2 regions of the Paraburkholderia sp. J11-2 genome follow, and region 2 is predicted to be linked to the other one. Evidence: riboswitches for the same ligand, from Rfam matches in the RefSeq annotation. Region 2 holds a riboswitch; the other holds the start of a gene.
What was found. Region 2 has a riboswitch for cobalamin ahead of cobG (precorrin-3B synthase). Riboswitches for the same ligand answer to the same signal wherever they lie in the genome.
Positions count from the first base shown of each region.

Region 1: it holds a riboswitch for cobalamin, as region 2 does, so the genes downstream of both, U5A57_RS04255 (TonB-dependent receptor domain-containing protein) here and cobG (precorrin-3B synthase) in region 2, are expected to answer to the same signal.

Region 1 is NZ_CAJMYY010000002.1:448,866-458,577, reverse strand. It holds gene U5A57_RS04285 (CHAD domain-containing protein) at 1-637, shown strand, start outside; gene U5A57_RS04280 (hypothetical protein) at 654-1,046, opposite strand; gene U5A57_RS04275 (YncE family protein) at 1,205-2,689, opposite strand; gene U5A57_RS04270 (DUF305 domain-containing protein) at 2,737-3,132, opposite strand; gene U5A57_RS04265 (MFS transporter) at 3,450-5,033, shown strand; gene U5A57_RS04260 (acid phosphatase) at 5,193-7,154, shown strand; cobalamin riboswitch at 7,399-7,581, shown strand; gene U5A57_RS04255 (TonB-dependent receptor domain-containing protein) at 7,682-9,613, shown strand; gene U5A57_RS04250 (hypothetical protein) at 9,601-9,712, opposite strand, start outside.
Region 2 is NZ_CAJMYY010000006.1:56,840-66,551, reverse strand. It holds gene U5A57_RS10360 (sodium:solute symporter) at 1-1,205, shown strand, start outside; gene U5A57_RS10355 (glutathione S-transferase family protein) at 1,268-1,885, opposite strand; gene U5A57_RS10350 (hypothetical protein) at 1,899-2,264, opposite strand; gene U5A57_RS10345 (MarR family transcriptional regulator) at 2,380-2,826, shown strand; gene cobM (precorrin-4 C(11)-methyltransferase) at 2,829-3,560, opposite strand; gene U5A57_RS10335 (cobalt-precorrin-6A reductase) at 3,557-4,300, opposite strand; gene cbiE (precorrin-6y C5,15-methyltransferase (decarboxylating) subunit CbiE) at 4,297-5,523, opposite strand; cobalamin riboswitch at 5,665-5,853, shown strand; gene cobG (precorrin-3B synthase) at 5,949-7,346, shown strand; gene U5A57_RS10320 (precorrin-8X methylmutase) at 7,339-7,965, shown strand; gene U5A57_RS10315 (precorrin-2 C(20)-methyltransferase) at 7,966-8,697, shown strand; gene cobJ (precorrin-3B C(17)-methyltransferase) at 8,685-9,712, shown strand, end outside.

The DNA.
Region 1 (9,712 bases), on a different contig from region 2:
AGCGAGCGACGAATTCAAGCGGCTCGCTGCGGTGGCAGGCGGAACGCGCGACTGGGACATCGCAGGCGAGCTCCTGAGAACCGCGCAGAAGTCGGACGCCTCCATCGAGCTGCTCGTGAGCGCCGCGCGTGAAAAGCGCTCACAGGCGGTGGCGCATAGCCAGGCGATGATCAACAGCGACGCTGTCGAGGCATTTCTGAACGACGCGCTGCTTCGCGCGCAAACCACGCTGCAGTCGTGTTGCAGTGATCTTCCGATACGCGCGTTCGCAAAAAAGCGAGTCCGGATGGCGCAGCGCACGCTTCGAAAGCGCAGCCGGCGCGCCGTGCAAAGCGAGGCTGGCCACGAGGAGAGTCTCCATGACGTGCGCAAGGCCGGTAAAAAGCTGCGCTATCTGCTCGAATTTTTTCAGCCGGTAATCAAGGGCGAGCACCAACGCACCCTTAAGGAACTGACGTCCGTGCAAAAGATGTTGGGCGAATTCAACGACATTGCCGCAAGCGAGACCTTGATCCGCAACACGACATTCGACGAGGTTCCAGCCGACGTCGTCGAGAAATCACTGCAATGGCTGGAAAGGATCAAGTGCCAACGAATCGAAGTGGCGGCGCAAAGCGTAAAGGCCATATCCGGCTGAGCCAGTGCCACCGCCATTACTGGCAGGTCACGACGCTCACAGGCAAGTTCTCGCTCGCCGTGCCGAGTCTCTCGCGCGATGCCGTGGTGATCGAACCGCCCGGCGGCAGGCATGCCGATTGCCCCATCCCGCCACCTTCCATTTGCGGCGCGCCGTTATTGAACGACTGCCATGTGATGACGACCGACGCGCCGCAATTGTTGATCAGGTCGGTGTAGTCGAGTCCCAGCTTGGCGTTTTTCCCGCGATATTCCCGGTCGATGCAGTCTGTCGAAAGCTCGCTCGGCTCGAAGCGCGGCGAAGCCGGCGGCGCCGCGCGGTCGCCGGCGGCACTCGCTGCGCCGTGCGCGAGAAGCATCAGGAGAAGGACGGCAAGTTGGCTGTGCGCCAGTTTGCGGGAAGCTGTCATTTCTTCACCTCGTTTTTTTGGGTGTCGATCACCGTCAGTTAGCTTCCCGCAGAACCAGGCGTCAAGGGCCAGGAGGCGCCTTACGTGGGCAAACAGACAGTGTTCGCCACCTTTTTAGTAAGGAATTCGAAATGACTGGCGCGATACCCACGTAACACTCACAAGGCCTGCACCTGCACTGCGGGTCCGGGAGCGCCGCCCACATTGGGCGCAATCACAAGGTATCGGCGGTGATCGGCAACGCCCGCTGTGCCCGGCGTACCGGGCGTAACGACTTGCCGAATCTGGCCCAGCGTGTTGACGATGGCCGAGCCGGCCGGATTGGTCTTGAAGCTCGCGAGCACGTCAATGCTGCCACTGCCGTCGGCGTGGTCGGAGAGACCGAGGAAATACGGCTGCCCTGCCTGCAGCCCGGTGACCGCCGCCTGCAGCACCTGCAGCAAGCCCTGATCGAACAACGCCACCGAAGTGGGCGCACCGCCCTGTCCGGCGGGCGCGCCACCCACCGGAATCAGCGACACGTGCGTCGCCTCGCCCGCCGCGCCAAGCGGCTGTGTGTTGGCCGTGCCATCGCCCTGCGGCACGGCGTCGGGCACATACGCCACGGCTTGTGGCGCCTGGCCGACCGGCACCGTGGCGATGACCTTGTTGGTCAGCGTGTCGATTGCCGTCATCGCATCGCCGTTTTCGAGGCCCACGTAGACACGCGTGCCATCGCCGGACGGCCAGATGCCATGCGGCAGGCTGCCAACGGCGATGGTCGCCACCTGCGAAAAGTCGTCGGTACGGAACACCTTGATCTGGTTCAGGCCGCCCACCGTGACGTACGCAAACATGCCGTGAGCGTTCTGCACGATGTTCACATGATTGGTGATCGGTCCCGTGTCGAGCGTTTTCAGCGGCGCAAACGGCGGGCGCGCGTCGAACACCTGGGTCTTGCCCACATCCTTGAGCGTGAACCAGACCTGCCTGCCATCCGGTGTAGCCGCGATGTTCGGGCAGAACGGGCTCGCCTGCGTGACCTTCGCCACGATCTGGTGATCGGCAACCGAAACGACATCGGTCTCCGGGTTGAACGACGAACAGATATACCCGTACTTTCCGTCCGGCGAGAAGATCTGCATGCCCGGCCCGGCTGGCACGACGATGCGCGTCTTCTCTTCGAAGGTCTTGCCATCGAGCACATCGACGTAATTCTCGCCGCGCACGGTCACCCACACCTCATTGCCGTCTGGCGTGAAAAAAGCCTCGTGCGGCGAACGGCCCACATAGGTCACGTGCCTGACCGAATTGGTTTGCGTATCGATGAACGTCACCGAATTCGAGCCGATGGAAACAATGGCGAGTGTGCGGTGATCGGGAGAAAAGCCCATACCGTGCACGAGCAACTGACCGTGATACAGCGGGCTGAAGTTGGCCGGAGTCGGCTCCCCGAGCCGAATGACACCGATCAGACGATTGGCGGCGGGATCGATGACCGATACGGTGTTCGAAAACTGATCAGACGAATAGACGCGGTCCCGATGGCTGACTGGAATATCGGCAGCTGCGAGCGATCCGGGCACCTGCCCCGCTTCGGCGAGCGTTGATGCAACAAGCGATGCGGCGACCATGCCCGCGCCAACAACGAGGTTGTACTTCATGGTGATGTATTTCATGGCGTTGTCTCCTGCGTCGTGACGCGCGTGGGTCAGTGGGACATCGGAGCGGACGCAGCGATCGAGTCATGCACCGCGAGGCGCATGGCGACGATCTCCTGCTGTTGCTCGACCACGATCTCCTGAGCGATCCTGCGCAGCTGTTCGTTGTGTCCGTGCCGCAGTTCCGCCATGGCCATGTCGATCGCGCCCTGGTGGTGTGGAATCATCGTTGCGACGAAATCGCGGTCGATATCGCCTGTGGGCTTCGCCGCCATCCCGGCCATCATCTTCGTCATGGCCGCGTCGTTCTCTGATAAAAACAGGCCTTCTTCGCGGTTGCGGGAAGGTCCCGCGTCACTCGAGGGCGCCGCGCATAGACCGGCCAGGGAAAGCACGGCCGCACCGCACACCGTTGCTCGTAAAACGAGTCGAATTGCAGCGTTCATGACGTCCCCTCCGTATCGGTCGAATCGTATTCGACGTGAAGGCAAACAGCGCACTAGCCGATTTACTCCATGCGGACCAAATTTGCACTGCAGATTGTCGCGCCGCGAAACGTTGTCAAACGCTTTGCGGCTTCCAGGCCCTGGCCGGCCGAGTGGAATAACCGCCGCCAAACGCGTGTTCGTACCGTCAAGTTCGCGTAGGCGGGCGTACCATCAATGCACATCGAATGAAGGTCGCACGCGCAGGCCCGACTCACTCGCTTTTTGCCGGGCACCGCACAGCAGATTGGCCGCTTCAGAGCGGCGAGGAGCATTCCATGGCCGCAGGCATCGGGCTTCAAGATCAAGGACGGCAACTGCTGCCGTTTCGCGAGTCGGTGTTGGCGATGCTCGGCGTCGCGTCGGTGTCGATGCTGATCGCGCTCGACCAGACCATTGTCGGCACCGCGTTGCCGCGCATCGTTGCGGAACTCAAGGGCTTCGAACTCTATGCATGGGTCGCGACGGCCTACATGCTTGCCTCCGTCATCACCATTCCGATCTTCGGGCGTCTGGGCGATCTGTTCGGCCGCAAGCCCTTCATGCTCGCCGCCATTCTTCTTTTCACCGTCGCGTCGGTGCTCTGCGGCATGGCGACCAACATGCTGTTTCTCGTGCTCGCGCGCGGCCTGCAAGGTATTGGCGGCGGCATCATGATGGGGACAGTCTTTGCGACCGTCGCCGACCTGTTCCCCGATCCGAGGCTACGCCTGCGCTGGCTGGTATTCGTCACGTCCGCGTTTGGCATTGCGAACATGGTCGGACCCACGCTCGGGGGCATGCTGACCCAGCACGGAAGCTGGCGGCTCGTGTTCTTCGTCAACGTGCCGGTGGGTCTGCTGGCGCTGTTCTTCGTGCATGCTTTCCTGCCGCATCTGCACCATGCGCGCGAAGGGGCGAGGCTGCGCCTCGACTGGCTCGGCGCTTGCGTCGTCGCTGTTACATTTGGCGCGCTGCAACTCGTGATCGAGCTCTGGCCGAAACAAGGATGGACGACGACGACGATCGTGCTCGCAGTGATCGTGCTGGTCTTTTCGCTAACGCTTTTCTTCTGGGAAAAGCGCATGGGCTACCCGATCATCCCCGTGGACATGCTGCTCGATCGCAAGCTCGGTCCGCTCTTTGCGATGTCGGTGCTTGGCGGGTTCGCGTTGTTCTCGCTCGTTTTCTACGTGCCGCTGCTGTTCCAGGGCGGCTACGCGATGTCACCGCGCGCCTCGGGCATGCTGATCACGCCGCTCCTGCTCGGCACGACAGTGGGCAGTTTCGTGAACAACCGCGTGGTCACGCGTATCCGGCGCGCCAACGCGATCCTCTACATCGGCTTCGCACTGTCCGCCTTCGCGAGCCTCGCGGTGGTCGTGCTGCGAGGCAACGAGCCGCATCTCGTGTGGATGGCGTGCATGGGCGCGAGCGGCCTCGGCCTGGGCCTCGTGGGTACGAGCCTCACGGTCTGCTCGCAGCAAATCGTGTCGCGCGACCATCTCGGCGCCGCCACGGCGATGCTGCAATCGCTGCGCACTTTCGGCGGCATGCTGGGCACGGCGATGACCGGCGCACTGCTCGGGCACCTCTACACCATGGGCGTGAATCGCTCGCTGGACTCGTACCAGGCAACGCAGTGGTTCAAGTCGTTTGCGAGTCCCGAACTGCTCGTGGACCGCGCCGACCAGGCCGCGCTGATCAGTCGCCTCGTGAGCGCCGGGCACGCCGGCGACGCGATGATGAGCTCGGCGCGCAGCGCGCTCGTGGATTCGATCCACATGGGCCTCGTTGTTGCCGCCATCGCCGCGCTCGCCGGCCTGTGTCTCGCGTGGTTCGTGCCGCCGGTACAGGTGGGGTATCTCGAGGCGCGGCCGTAAATGAACCCCGAACATTATTTCACCCGCATTTCATTTCAATTACCGTTTAACATAGACGTAATAATTTGGTAATTAGGGAGTAATCGAGGGTAAGCATAATTCGCCGCCGTCAGTCTGCCATCACCACACAGCATCAACCACGACGACGGAGCCCTCAGCATGTCCGCATCACACCACCGAATTGCGCTGCCACTCTACCTGGCAGTGCTTACCAGCATTGCTGCACTAACCGCCTGCGGCGGCGGCAATAGCGACCCCGCCAGCACCGCCGTCATCCCCGCGCCGCCCGCCGACCCCGGCTTCGTGGACAACGCACCGATTCCCGACGTGCCCGCCTTCGTCGACAACATCGCGACCAACCAGCGCGGCGACGCGCGCTACGCCACGCTCGCGACCAACGCGGGCGTGCGCGTGGTGGCGCGCTTTCTCGATCTGTGGCAGCCGCTCACGCTGCTCGTGGACGCAGGCGTTTCCGCCCCCGCCAACGGCACGTTCCCCGCAGTCGTGCAGTCCACATGGACGGGCGTGCCCACCGACGGCACGCCCAACGGCACGATTCTCAACAGCACCGTGTTGAACGCGAACATCCAGTACGTTGTGAGCGCAACGACACAGCGCACCCAGGCGCAAGCGGACGCCGCCTACTACGACGACCGCCGCGGCAAGGGCTACAGCGTGACCGACGGCATGGGCCCGCTCACCGCCGCCTGGCGCGCGGCCGCGCAGCAAACCACGAGCATCACGTCGATTCCCGCTGACGCAACCACCACGCTCTACAACGACTCGGGCAACAACACGGGCGTGGGCAGCACGAGCAACGCGACGTTCGGCAAGGTGGTGGACCTGCTCAACACCATGGGCAACAACGCCTCGACCGAACCCGCCAAGCGCTTCTACAAATACGCGCGGCCATTCCGCTGGAGCACGAGCGTCGTGGTCGACCCCACGCTCGTGCCGGCGATCAGCACGACGCCTTCGACCGACGGCGGCTTCATCAGCGGCCATGAAGCCGAAGCCATGCGCGACGCGATGACGATGGCCTACCTCGTGCCCGAGCGTTACCAGGAAATGGCGAGCCGCGGCCTCGAACTCGGCGAGAACCGCATTCTTGCGGGCATGCATTCGCCGCTCGACGTGATCGGCGGACGCATGTTCGCGCTGGCCGCCACGGCCGCGAATCTCTACGACCCCGCGAACGCCACGCTCAAGAACACGGCCTACGCGCAAGCGCACAGCGCGCTCGAACAGGCAACCGGCACGAGCACCACGACCTTCTCGACCTTCGCGCATTCGGGCACGAGCGCGACTGACCGCTTCGCCGACTATGCGACCAACAAGACGGAATTCGCGCGCCGCATGACGTTCGGCTTCAGCCAGATCGAATCGACCGAAGCGCCGCCTGTCGTACCCAAGGGCGCCGAGGTGCTGCTCGAAACGCGCTTCCCGTATCTGAGCGCCAACCAGCGCCGCGTCGTGCTGAAGACGACCGAAGTCGTCTCGGGCTATCCGGTCATGGACGACTCCGAAGGCTGGGGCCGTCTGAACATGTTTAGTGCTGCCGATGGTTATGGCGCATTCAACGGCAACGTGATCGTCGCAATGGACGCAAGCCAGGGCGGCTTCAACGCCGCCGACACCTGGCGCAACGACATTGCCGGCTCGGGCAAGCTCACGCTGCAGGGCAGCGGCACGCTCACGCTCGCGGGCAACAACAGTTACACGGGCGGCTCGCAGGTGAGCGGCGGCGTGCTCGCGGCCGCGTCGGCCACGGCGTTCGGCAACGGCGATGTGTACGTGGGCTCCGGCGGCAGCGTGACCGTCGCGGCGGCCGCGCCGTTGACGGTAGCGGGCAAGTACACGCAGCTCGACAGCACGACGCTCGAACTCGACATCGACGGCAACGGCGGCGGACGCCTGCGCGTGGGCGGCCAGCTCACGGTGGCGGGCGGCACGCTGCACGTGAAGTTCGTGAACGGCTATGCGCCGAAGGCAGGCGACACGATCGACCTGATCGACGGCAGCGGCGCGTCGGTCAAGTTCGCGACCGTCACTGTGGATGGCTTCAAGGCCACGCCCGTTTATTCTTCGACCGGCGTGGCGGTGAAGCTCTCGGCTTCGTGATGTAGCCACACTGGAAAGCGGCCCCGGATCACAATGGTTCGGGGCCGTGCTTTATGCACTGAACACCGGGGCTTGCGCAAGCGCCTCTCTCGCCCCTCCGTCAACGGCACGAGATCGCGTGCCGTGAGACACCCGCATAACAGCGCACGTCCATCGGTCAACGCGTGGCGCCAGGGGGCAGACCAAACCGGGTGTTTTCGCCACACCGCACCCGGCAAAGGTTGACGCGCGCAATGCGCGGCCATTACCCTTGCGCGCTGATGGTTCCCGGCGACGGGATCAAAAGGGAACGCAGTGCAAGACTGCGGCTGCCCCCGCAACTGTCAGCGGCGAGTCCATGCCAGAGCGGGCCACTGGGAAACCGGGAAGGCCGGCAACGGACGTCGACCCGCGAGCCAGGAGACCTGCCATCAGCCGAGTCCAGCAGCCGCAGCGGGCGGGGATCCCCAATGCGCAAGCACCGCCCGTGCGGCGGCCGCCCGTTGCAAGGACAGCCCTGAACAAGCGCTGTTTCCAGCCACCGCATCATGAAGTTTCGCCAGTTCGTTTTGACTTCCGCCGCGCTCGCCTGTGCGTGGCAAACCGCGCATGCCGCCGACGCATCGCCCGCCCAGGCCCAGCAGCAAACCACCGACGACACCACGCTGCCCAATATCCTCGTCGTGGGCGACACGCAGCATCTGCCGCAATCGTTCGACCAGCGCTACGCGACCACCCAGGTGCTCACGCGCGCCGACCTCGACCGCGTCTCCCCCATCGACCCCGGTATCGCGCAGGCGCTCGCCACGCTGCCCGGCGTCACCGTCTCGCAGACCGGCGGGCCTGGGTCGTACACGGGCGTGAGCATCCGCGGGTCGTCGGCGGACCAGGTGGCTGTGTTCATCGACGGCATACGCGTGGGCTCCGTCACCACCGGCACGGCCGAATGGGGCGATCTTGCGACGGACTCGTTCGACCGCGTGGAGGTGATCTCGGGCCCCGCGGCCGCCTCGTTCGGCGCGGACGCCGTGGGCGGCGTCGTGCAGCTCTTCACGCGCCATGCGTCGAACCAGCCGAACCAGACCACCGTGTCGTTCGGCGGCGGCTCGAACAAGACCTTCGACACGCAGGTGCGCACCTCGGGCACGATCGGCTCGACCGGGCCGCTTGCCGCGTTGAGCGGACTCACGTATTCGCTGGGTCTGCACGACTACAACACGGCCGGCATCGACGCGACGCAGCCCTGGGCCTACGGCCACGAAGCCGGCCGCAACCCTTACCACGCGCAGAACCTGGACGCGCGCCTTGGCTACGCGCACGACAACTGGTCGATCTCGACCTTCGCGCTTTATCACCGCTCCGATCTCTCCTACGACAACGCGGGTGGCAACGACCGCCAGCGCGACAACCAGCTCACGACCGGCCTCGCGTTCCACCTCGACATCACGCCGACCACGCAGTTCGATCAGTCGGTGGGGTACGCCACCGACCGTCAGTTCCTCTATTCGAACGACCCGACGATCCCGACCGACGAGATCGATTCGACGCGCTTTGCCACCTCCACGTCGCTCACGCATCAGGAAAGGGGCCACACGCTCTTCGGCATGCCGCTCGACGGCGAGACCAAGCTCGCCTACGACTACACGCGCGAACTGGCGTTTCTGCCTGTGGATGTGCCGGGCGGCCTGCCCGCACGCAACGATTCCGCCGTGTCGATGCATCAGTCCACGACGCTCGGGCCCGTCACGCTGTTCCTCGCGGGGCGGCACGAGATCGTGCAGGGGGAGTCGGTCAATACGGGCAACGTCGCGCTCTCGTGGGCGATCACGCCGGTCTACACGGCGCGCGTTTCGTATGGCAATGCGTTCCGTCTGCCCACGTTCAACGACCTGTACTATCCAGGCTACTCGAACCCCAACCTGCTGCCCGAGCGCAGCGACTCGGTCGAGGCGGCGCTCGATGCGACCACGTCGATCGGCACGTTCACGGCCGCGGTGTATGACACGCGCGTACACGACCTCATCACGTACAACTCGCAGACCTTCCTGCCTGTGAACGTGGGCCGCGCGCACATTCAGGGTCTCGACCTCTCGTACAAGGGCGCGCTCGGCAAGTCCACGCCGGTGAGCCTCACGGTGGGGATTCTGAATCCGCAGGACGTGACCGACCAGACCTGGCTCAATCGCCGCCCGCGCCAGACGGTGAGCCTGAGCGTGGATCACACGTGGGACGAGTTCCAGCTCCACGCGCTCAGCACCGGCGTTTCGCTGCTGTATAACGGCTCGACGTTCGACGACCAGCTCAACACGATCTACCTGCCTTCGTGGACGACGGTGAGCCTGCGCGCGTCGTACAAGGTCAATGCGCATCTCGCGCTTTCGGCCACGCTCGCGAACGTGTTCAACCGGCAATATGTGACCGCGTACGGGTACAACACGCTCGGGCGCACGGCGTTTGGGAAGGTCACTTATACGTTTTGAGGATCGGAGCCAGCGGCTGGACGGCGGTTCTCCGCCTGGCACCGGCTCCAGATATTCCTGAAGACCGCTTCGTGGTAATTGGCGTCCTTGCTCAACAGG
Region 2 (9,712 bases):
CGCCCGTGTGGCGCTTCGCCAAGCAGCACCGGCTCGTCTCGCAGCCGCACTTCTTCGCGCGCAAGTATCAGAGCCCGGCGCTCGGCGTGCTGGTGGCATGCGTGGGCGTGCTCGCGCTCGTGCCGTATCTCGTGCTGCAACTGAAGGGGCTCGGCATCATTGTGACGACGGCCTCCTATGGCGCGATTTCCTCCACGGCGGCGATCTGGATCGGCGCGGCCGTGGTCACGACTTACGTGATCGTGTCAGGCGTGCGCGGCTGCGCGTGGAATTCGGTCGTGAAAGACACGATGATTCTCGCGATCGCCGTGTTCCTTGGCATTTACCTGCCGATTCATCACTACGGCAGCCTGAGCGAGATGTTCCGCGCCATCGACGCGGCCAAGCCCGGCTTCCTCACCTTCCCGGCGCGCGGCCAGAGCGTGACGTGGTTCCAGTCCACCGTGCTGCTCACGGCGCTGGGCTTCTTCATGTGGCCGCACACGTTCATGTCGGTCTACACCGCGAAGAACGACCGTATCTTCCGCCGCAACGCGATGATCCTGCCGCTCTACCAGCTCATCCTGCTGTTCGTGTTCTTTTGCGGCTTCGCGGCCGTGCTCAAGGTGCCGGGCCTGAAGGGCGGCGACATCGACCTCTCGCTCTTCCGTCTCGCGCTGCAAACGTTCGATCCGTGGTTCGTGGGCGTGATCGGCGCGGCGGGCGTGCTGACCGCGCTCGTGCCTGGCTCGATGATCCTCACCACGGCTTCGACGCTGCTCGCCAACGATATCTATCGCGGCGGCGTCGCGAAGAGCGCGGACGACGCCCAAGTCGCGAAGCTCGCACGCATTTTCGTGCCGGTGGTCGCACTGGTGGCGGTAGGCTTCACGCTCAACGGCGGCGACACCATCGTCGCGCTGCTGCTGATGGGCTACAACTTCGTCACGCAGCTCTTCCCGGCAATGGTGTGCAGCCTCTCCACGCGCAATCGCGTGACGAAGCAAGGCGCGTTCTGCGGCATCGTGGCGGGCGTGCTCGTGGTGATCGTCACGACGCTCACGCATGTGAGCGTGGCGCAGCTCATTCCGTTCGCGCCCGATGCGCTCAAGGACGTCAACATCGGCTTCCTTGCGCTGTTCGTGAACGTGATCGTGCTGGCCGTGGTGAGCACGGTGACGCAGCCGCGCACGCATATCGATCATGAGCATGCGCGGGCGCATTGACCTGACCTGACGCGATAACAAGGCGGCCCAACCGGCGTGATCCGGTTGGGCCGTTTTTCTTTTTATGCTGCCTTGCGCGCTTCGGCGATGCGCTGCGGCGCCTCGGGCCGTGCATAGAGGCGTTCGAGATACGCCTGCAAGCGCGGGAAGCCCTCCAGCAGTTGCACTTCGTTGGCCCAGTCCATCAGATAAACCGTCACGCAGTCGGCAACCGAGAGCTGGTTGCCGACAATGAACTCGCGCCCTTCGAGGTGTTTCTCGAGCACGGCGGCCATGGTCTTGAAGTCCTCCCGCGCGAGTTCGATATCGGCGGGACTGCGCTTGTCCGGCGGATAAAGGAACGAGTGCCGCGTGATGCGCCAGAGCGGCTGTTCCAGTTCGGTGACGGCGAACAGGGTCCAGCGATACGCCTGCGCCCGCTCGTCGAGATCCTTGGGCAGCAGCGCCTTCTCCGGATATTTGTCCGCCAGATACAGCACGATTGCGGCCGACTCGGGAATCACGCGGTCGCCGTCGATCAGCACCGGAACCTTGCCCGCGGGATTGATGCGCAGGTATTCGGGCCGCCTGTGCTCGCCTTCGAGCAGATTGACCGAAATGAATTCGAAATCGGCGTCGACTTCCTTGAGGCCCCATAGCGCGCGCTGCGAACGGGTGCCAGCGAAACCGTAGAGTTTCATGACGAACCTCCGTTCAGGCACTGGGAATCGGCAGAACGGGCATCACTTCGACGGCCTCGCCAGGAAAAATCGAAAAATGCGGGTGCCCTTCGAACAGCTTCGCGGCCTCTTCGTGCGATGCGGCACGCAGAACGGTATAGCCGGTTAGCGCGTTAGACGTGTCCGCAATGCCACGCTCGCCAATCGACTTGGTCTTGCCGAGCGGGCCGCCCATATCGACGATCGACGCCTTGTGCTTTTCGACCCACGCATGCCAGGCCGCAATGCCCTCCTTTTCCTTTGCATGCCGCTCCGCTTCGGAAAGCGCGGCCCACCCTTTCATGCGCGCGTTGTCTTTGGTGCCGAGAAAAACAGCGAGAAACAGTTTCTGATCGCTCATGTGTCCTCCATCCGCTGGTCTGGTGAATGATCCGGCTACGGGTCTGAAATCGGATGCAACGGCGTGGCGCCCGTCCGGCCTTGACAGCATAGGTTGATATCAACATAATTGCAACATGGCACGCGCAAAGAAACTTCCCTTCGAAACCACGCTATTGGTGCGCGATTGCTGCCTGTGTCTGCATATGCAGCGGGCGGCACGCAATCTCGCGCGCATTTTCGACGACGTGCTACGCCCGCTCGATCTCACGAACGGCCAGTTTTCGCTGCTGATGTCGCTGAACCGGCCGCATCCGCCCGGCATGAAAGACGTGGCGTCGCTGCTGGCCATGGACCGCACCACGCTCACGGCCGCGCTCAAGCCGCTGGAGCGGCGCGGCCTCGTGGTCATCGAGCAGGACCCGGAAGACAAGCGCAGCCGTTTGCTGAGCCTCACTGACGAGGGGCATCGACTGCTCAACGCGGCATTTCCGCTATGGCAGCAAACGCACGAGGCAATCGAAAAGGACTTCGCCAGGGGCGAGGTCGACAAACTGCGCGAGCATTTGCGAGCGCTTTCGTAGCGCTAGCGCTTCGACACCCCATACAACGTCGAATCCGCGAATCCTTCTGCCGCGAGCACACGCCCCACGAGAATGAGCGCTGTACGCTCGATATCCGTGGCATGCACTTTTTCGGCGATATCCGCAAGCGTGCCTGTCACGCGTTCCTCGTCGGGCCAGCTCGCGCGATAGATCACCGCCACGGGGCAGTCCTCGCCATAGTGCGGGAGCAATTCCTCGACGATGCGCGTGATATGGCGCACGCCAAGGTGGATCGCGAGCGTCGCCTTGTGGCGCGCGAGGTCGCCTAGCTGCTCGCCTTCGGGCATCGACGTTTTCGTGGCGTAGCGCGTGAGAATGAGCGTTTGCGAAATACCGGGCAGCGTGAGTTCGCTGCCGAGCGCCGCCGCGCATGCGGCGGTCGCGGTCACGCCGGGCACGACTTCATAAGGAATGCCAAGCATGCGCAAGCGCCGGATCTGCTCGCCGATTGCGCCATAGAGCGAGGGGTCGCCCGAATGCACGCGTGCCACGTCGAAGCCCTGTGCGTGCGCGTTTTCGAGCAGCGCGACGATCTCGTCCAGCGTGAGCGGTGCGGTATCGACCACCTTGTGCGCGCTGTGGCCTTCGAGCACGGCAGGCGGCACGAGCGAGCCGGCGTAGAGAATCACGGGGCAACTGCGCACGAGGCGCTGGCCCTTCACGGTGATCAGTTCAGGATCGCCCGGCCCCGCGCCAATGAAGAAAACGGTCATGCGTAGAAACTCCGCTTAATGTAGTCGTCGAGCGCGCCGATTGCCGCTTGCGCCGACGTGAATTCGCGTTGCGCATCGGGCAGCGGCGGCCGCTGCATCATCACCACGGGCAGGCCCATTTCGCGCGCAACGGCGAGCTTCGCTTCGGTCGCCGCGCCGCCGCTGTTCTTGCTGACCACGACATCGATACGCGCTTCGGTGAACAGGGCGCGCTCGCCTTCCGCTGTGAACGGCCCGCGTGCGTCAATCACGCGAGCGCGGGCGTGGCCGGCATGCGCTTCGAGGCAACGGACCGTCCAGTGCTGCTGCTCCGGCACTTCGTGCAGATGCGCGAGCGGTTCGCGCCCGAGCGTGAAGAGCGGCCGCGCAAACGGCGCAAGCGCTTCGACCACGCCGGCCCAGCCGCTCACCATGCGCCAGTCGTCGCCGGGCTGTGGCTGCCACGGCGCGCGCCGCAGCGCCCAGTACGGCACCTGTGCCGCAGCGCAGGCGCGCGCCGCGTTGGCGCTGATCTGCGCGGCGTAAGGATGCGTGGCGTCGACAACGAGCGCGATGGCTTCATCGGCGAGAAAACGCGCGAGCCCTTCTGCCCCGCCGAAGCCACCCACACGCACCGCGCAGCCGAGATCGGCGGGCACGCGGCCAAGGCCCGCGAGCGAGTACACGTGCTGGTGCCCAAGCGTGCGCGCGATCGCCAGCGCATCGCCGGTGCCGCCCAGCAGCAGGATGCGCGCGGTCATGGCTTCACCGCCTCGTAGAGCGTGACCGGCAACGCTTGACGCCAGGTATCGAAACCGCCAAGCGGCTGCGCCTCGCCAATGCCGATACGCGTGAGCGTGCCGCCATGCTGCGCGCGCCACGTCACGAGCACCGCTTCGCTTTGCAGCGTCACCGCGTTCGCGACGAGCCGGCCGCCGCTCGCGAGCGCCGCCCAGCACGCGTCCAGCACGCCGGGGACGGTCACGCCGCCGCCGATGAAGACGGCGTCGGGCGTGGCGAGTCCCGCGAGCGCTTCGGGCGCGCGGCCCGCGACGAGTTGCAAACCCGGCACGCCCAGCGCGGCGCGATTGTGTTCGATGAAGCGTTGACGCTCGGCGTGCGCCTCGATTGCTATCGCGCGGCAAGCGGCATGCGAGCGCATCCATTCGATGCCGATCGAGCCGCTGCCCGCCCCCACGTCCCAGAGCAACGCGCCGGGCGTCGGCGCGAGGCGCGCGAGCGTGAGCGCGCGCACGTCGCGCTTCGTGAGCTGGCCGTCGTGGCGGTAGGCGTCGTCGGGAAGGCCCGGCGTGAGCGTCCAGCCGTGCGCAGGCGCATTCGCAACATCGCTTTCGCATTCGAACGCGACGAGGTTGAGCGCCGCGGTTTCGTCGACGTGCCACGCATCGGCGCGGCCTTCGATGCGGCGCTCGAGCGGGCCGCCCAGATGCTCGAACACGGCAAGACGCGTGGCGCCGAAGCCCGCTTCCGCAAGCAGCGCGGCAAGCGCCGCGGGCGTGCGCCCGTCCGCGCTCAACGCCAGCACGCGCGAGCGCGCGTAGAGATGGCGGCGCAGCGCATCGAGCGGTCGGCCGACGAGCGAGACCATCGCCGTATCCTGCAACGCCCAGCCCATACGCGCCGCCGCCAGCGAGAGCGACGAAGGCGCAGGCAGCACGCGCATTTCACCGGGTGCCACACGGCGCGCGAGCGTCGCGCCCACGCCGAACAGCATGGGGTCGCCGCTCGCGAGCACGCATACGGGCGCATTCGACTCGCGATGCGCGAGCAGCGCCTCGACGCTGAACGGCTGCGGCCACGCTTCGCGGCGCGCGCGCACGCGCGAGGGCAGCATCGCAAGATGGCGCTCGCCGCCCGTCACGACGGCAGCGTCGAACAGCGCGCGCCGCGCGTCGCGCCCGAGGCCCGCGTAGCCATCGTCGCCTATGCCCACCACCGTCAGCCATGCCTGCGTGCCCTGCATTCGTTCTCCCGCTTTTGCTTGCTTTGTTGCCTGGTTTGTCGCCTGTTTCCCTGCGCCACCGGCGGCCCGCAACCCGATTGCCGGGCGGAGCGCGCGCGAAAACGGGCATAATACCGTGTCCGCCGGCGCCTTTAAGGCACTTTGTATGAGGCCGGAGTCAGCGCTGAAGCGCTAACTCCGGATCGCAAACAGGGAACACAGCAAGCTGTGGCCGCCCCCGCGACTGTAAGCAGCGAGACCGCATCCACCCGAGCCACTGGTTTTACCGGGAAGGCCGATGCGGTCCACGACCTGCGAGCCAGGAGACCTGCCGGCCGACTGTTCGTGCGAACCCATATCGGGCGGGGTGTACCGATACCGCTGCCGTTTCCCGCCTCACGTGCGGGCAGCGCGCCGCTCCCGCGCGATGCTTACCCGGTATTCCCTTGAAACACGAAACGAAGCCCGTCTCGCCCGCTGCTGCATTGGCCGTGCTCCGCCCCTCGGCGTGCCCGGGGCTCGTGCGCGTGGTCGCGGCGCGCGACGGCGGCCTGTGCCGCATCCGCCTGCCCGGCGGCGTGCTGAGCGCCACGCGGGCGCGCGCCCTCGCCGACGCCGCGTTGGCGCATGCCGGCGGCGTGCTCGAACTGACCAATCGCGCGAACGTGCAGATTCGCGGCGTACGCGTGGGCGAGGAGGCCGCGTTGAGCGCCGCGCTGATCGGTGCGGGCCTCGGGCCCGCCGGCATCGACGCCGCGAGCCCGGTCGAGCACGCGTGCGCCGCCGACGAATTGCGCAACGTGATGCTGAGCCCGCTCGCGGGCGTTGACCCTGAGGCTTTGTGCGACACAACGGTGCTCGCCGCAGCCCTCATCGACATGATGCAGCGCGAAGCGCGTTTCGCCGCGCTCTCGCCCAAGTTCGCGCTGCAACTGGACGGCGGCGAGCGCATGGCGATGCTCGGGCATCCGCACGACATCTGGCTCGCCGCGTTGCCGCACGGCGCGACCGTGCGCTTTGCACTGGGCCTCGCAGGGTGCCCCACGGCACAGCCAATCGGCACGCTCGCGACCGAAAATATTTGCGCATCGATACGTGCGCTGCTCCATGCGTTCCTCGATCTCGCGGGCGCAGACGCAACGCGCATGCGTGACGTGCTCGCCGCACACTCACTCGATGCGCTGCTGCAACGCGCGCGCGATCATGGCGGCTTCGCGCTGATGCGTGACGACGCCGCGCTGCACGCGTGGCGTCGCGAGCCGAGTCCTGCCGGCTTGCGACTGGGCGCGCACGCGCTGCACGTCGACGGCAGTGGCTACGTAGGCGCGCAGCCCGCGCTCGGCCGCATCGACGCGCATACGCTGCGCGCGCTCGCCGCGCTCGCGCAAGACTCGGGCGATGCGACGCTGCGGGTGACGCCATGGCAAGGCCTGCTGCTGCCTAACGTGCCCGCGCGCGCCATGACCGGCGCGCTCGAACGGCTGCACGCGCTCGGCCTCATTGTCTCGCGCGCCGATCCGTTCGCGCGCCTGATCGCCTGCACGGGCTCGGCGGGGTGCGCCAAAAGCCGCGCCGACACCAAAGCCGACGCACAGCGTCTCGCCGCCCTGCTGCCGCCCGGCGCGCAAGCGCACCTGAGCGGCTGCGAACGCTCCTGCGCGGCCGCTCATTGCGCGCCGTTCACGTTGCTCGCCAGCGAGCCGGACCACTACGACCTTTACCAGCGCGACGACACGCAAAGCGGCTTCGGCCAGCGCTTTGGCCAGCTCGTCGCGCGCAACCTGACGATCGAAGCGGCTGCGCTCGCACTCGCGCAGCGGCCCCGGAGTACCCAAGATGTCTGATTACATCCGCGACGGCCAGGCGATCTATCGCGAATCGTTCGCGACGATCCGCGCCGAAGCCGACCTCTCGCGCATTCCCGCCGACCTGGAAAAACTCGCCGTACGCGTGATCCACGCCTGCGGCATGGTGGACGTCGCCGCCGACCTCGCGTTTTCCGCAGGCGCGGGCACGGCGGGCCGCAACGCGCTCGCAGGCGGCGCGCCCATTCTCTGCGACGCGAAAATGGTCGCATACGGCGTCACGCGCGCACGCCTGCCCGCGAACAACGCCGTCATCTGCACGCTCGACGACCCCGCTGTGCCCACGCTCGCACGCGAGTTTGGCAATACGCGATCGGCCGCCGCGCTCGAACTTTGGCGGCCGCATCTTGCAGGCAGCGTCGTGGCGATCGGCAATGCGCCCACCGCACTCTTTCACCTGCTCGACATGATCGCCGCCGGCGCGCCGCTGCCCGCGCTCATCCTCGGCTTTCCCGTGGGCTTTGTCGGCGCGGCCGAGTCCAAGGCGCAGCTCGCCGCCGAAAATCACGGCGTGCCCTTCGTCGTCGTGCATGGTCGCCGTGGCGGCAGCGCGATGGCCGCCGCCGCCGTCAACGCACTCGCTTCGGAGACCGAATAAATGACCCGCAAAGGACGTCTGCACGGCATCGGCGTCGGCCCCGGCGACCCCGAACTGCTCACGCTCAAAGCCGTGCGCCTGCTCAAGGCGGCACCCGTCGTCGCGTATTTTGTCGCGAAGGGCAAGAAAGGCAATGCGTTCGGCATTGTCGAGGCCCATCTCGAAGCGGAGCAGGAACGCCTGCCGCTCGTGTACCCCGTGACGACCGAGGCGCTCGAACCGCCGCTCTCGTATGAGGCGATCATCGCCGACTTCTACGACGGCGCCGCGCAAATGCTGTCGCGCCATCTCGACGCCGGCCGTGACGTGGCCGTGATCTGCGAAGGCGATCCGTTCTTCTACGGCTCGTACATGTATCTTCACGACCGGCTCGCCGCGCGCTACGAAGCCGAAGTCGTGCCTGGCGTGTGCTCGATGCTGGGCGGCGCGGCGGTGCTGGGCGTGCCGCTCGTCTACCGCAACCAGAGCCTCGCCGTGCTGTCGGGCGTGCTGCCCGAGGGCGAATTGCGCCGGCGGCTGGCCGACGCGGACGCCGCCGTCATCATGAAACTGGGCCGCAACTTCGACAAGGTGCGCCGCGTGCTGGGCGAGCTGGGTCTCGCGCATCGCGCGCTGTATGTCGAGCGCGCAACGATGGCGAACCAGCGCATCGTCCCGCTCGACGACGTCGATCCGATGGCTTCGCCCTACTTCTCGCTGCTCGTCGTGCCGGGGGTGAAATGGCAGTCGTGACGCCGCCCGCCATCGTCATTCTCGGGCCCGGCGCGCTGGCCACCGCGCGGCGCGTGCAGGCGCTCTACGCGGGCGCGAAAATCCATGCGCTGCAAGGCCGCGTGGAAGGCGATGTCGCGTTCAGCGAGCTTGGCGCGCATTTGCGCGAATGCTATACGCGCGGCATGCCCATCGTCGCGCTGTGCGCGGCGGGCATCGTGATCCGGTGCCTCGCGCCGCTGCTGGCCAACAAGGGCGCGGAGCCGCCGGTGCTCGCACTCGCCGAGGACGGCAGCGCCGTCGTGCCCCTGCTCGGCGGACTGACCGGCGTGAACGTGATGGCGCGCGAAATTGGCGCGGCGCTCGCGGTCGCGCCCGCCATCACCACGAGCGGCGAACTGCGATTCGGCACCTGTTTGCTCAATCCGCCCGCGGGCTATGCGCTCGCGAGCCTCGCGCAAGGCAAGCGTTTCGTCTCCGATCTGCTTGCGGGCGCAACGACACGCGTGGACGGTGAGGCGCCGTGGCTGGAGAGCGTCGATCTGCCGCGCGACGCAGCGGCCAGTCATGCCATACGCGTGAGCGCGCACGCCTGGAACGGCAGCCCCGACGACCTTGTGATTCATCCGCGCAGCATCGTGGCGGCCGTGGGCGCGCCGCAAGAGGCGCTTGCAGAAGGCGTGCGGCGCGCGCTCCATGCGCACGGCCTCGCGCCGCTCGCGCTTGCGGCGCTTGCCGCCCCGTCTGCTCACATGTGCGACGCATCGCTCGCGCTGGCGGCAACCGAACTCGGCGTGCCGCTGCGCTTCGTCGAAAGCGCGGAGCCCACGCCGCAAGCCACGCTCGCGGCGCTCAACCTTGCTGCAGACGTCGAGCGCTACGCGCCGAACGAAGACGGCATCGCGCTGGCCTGCGCCGCCGCGCCGCTCGATCCACGCGCGCTGGGCCGCTCGCGCGGCAAGCTCACGGTGCTGGGCCTCGGGCCCGGCCGCGCCGATCTGCTTACGCCCGCCGCGCGCGCCGCGCTGGACGACGC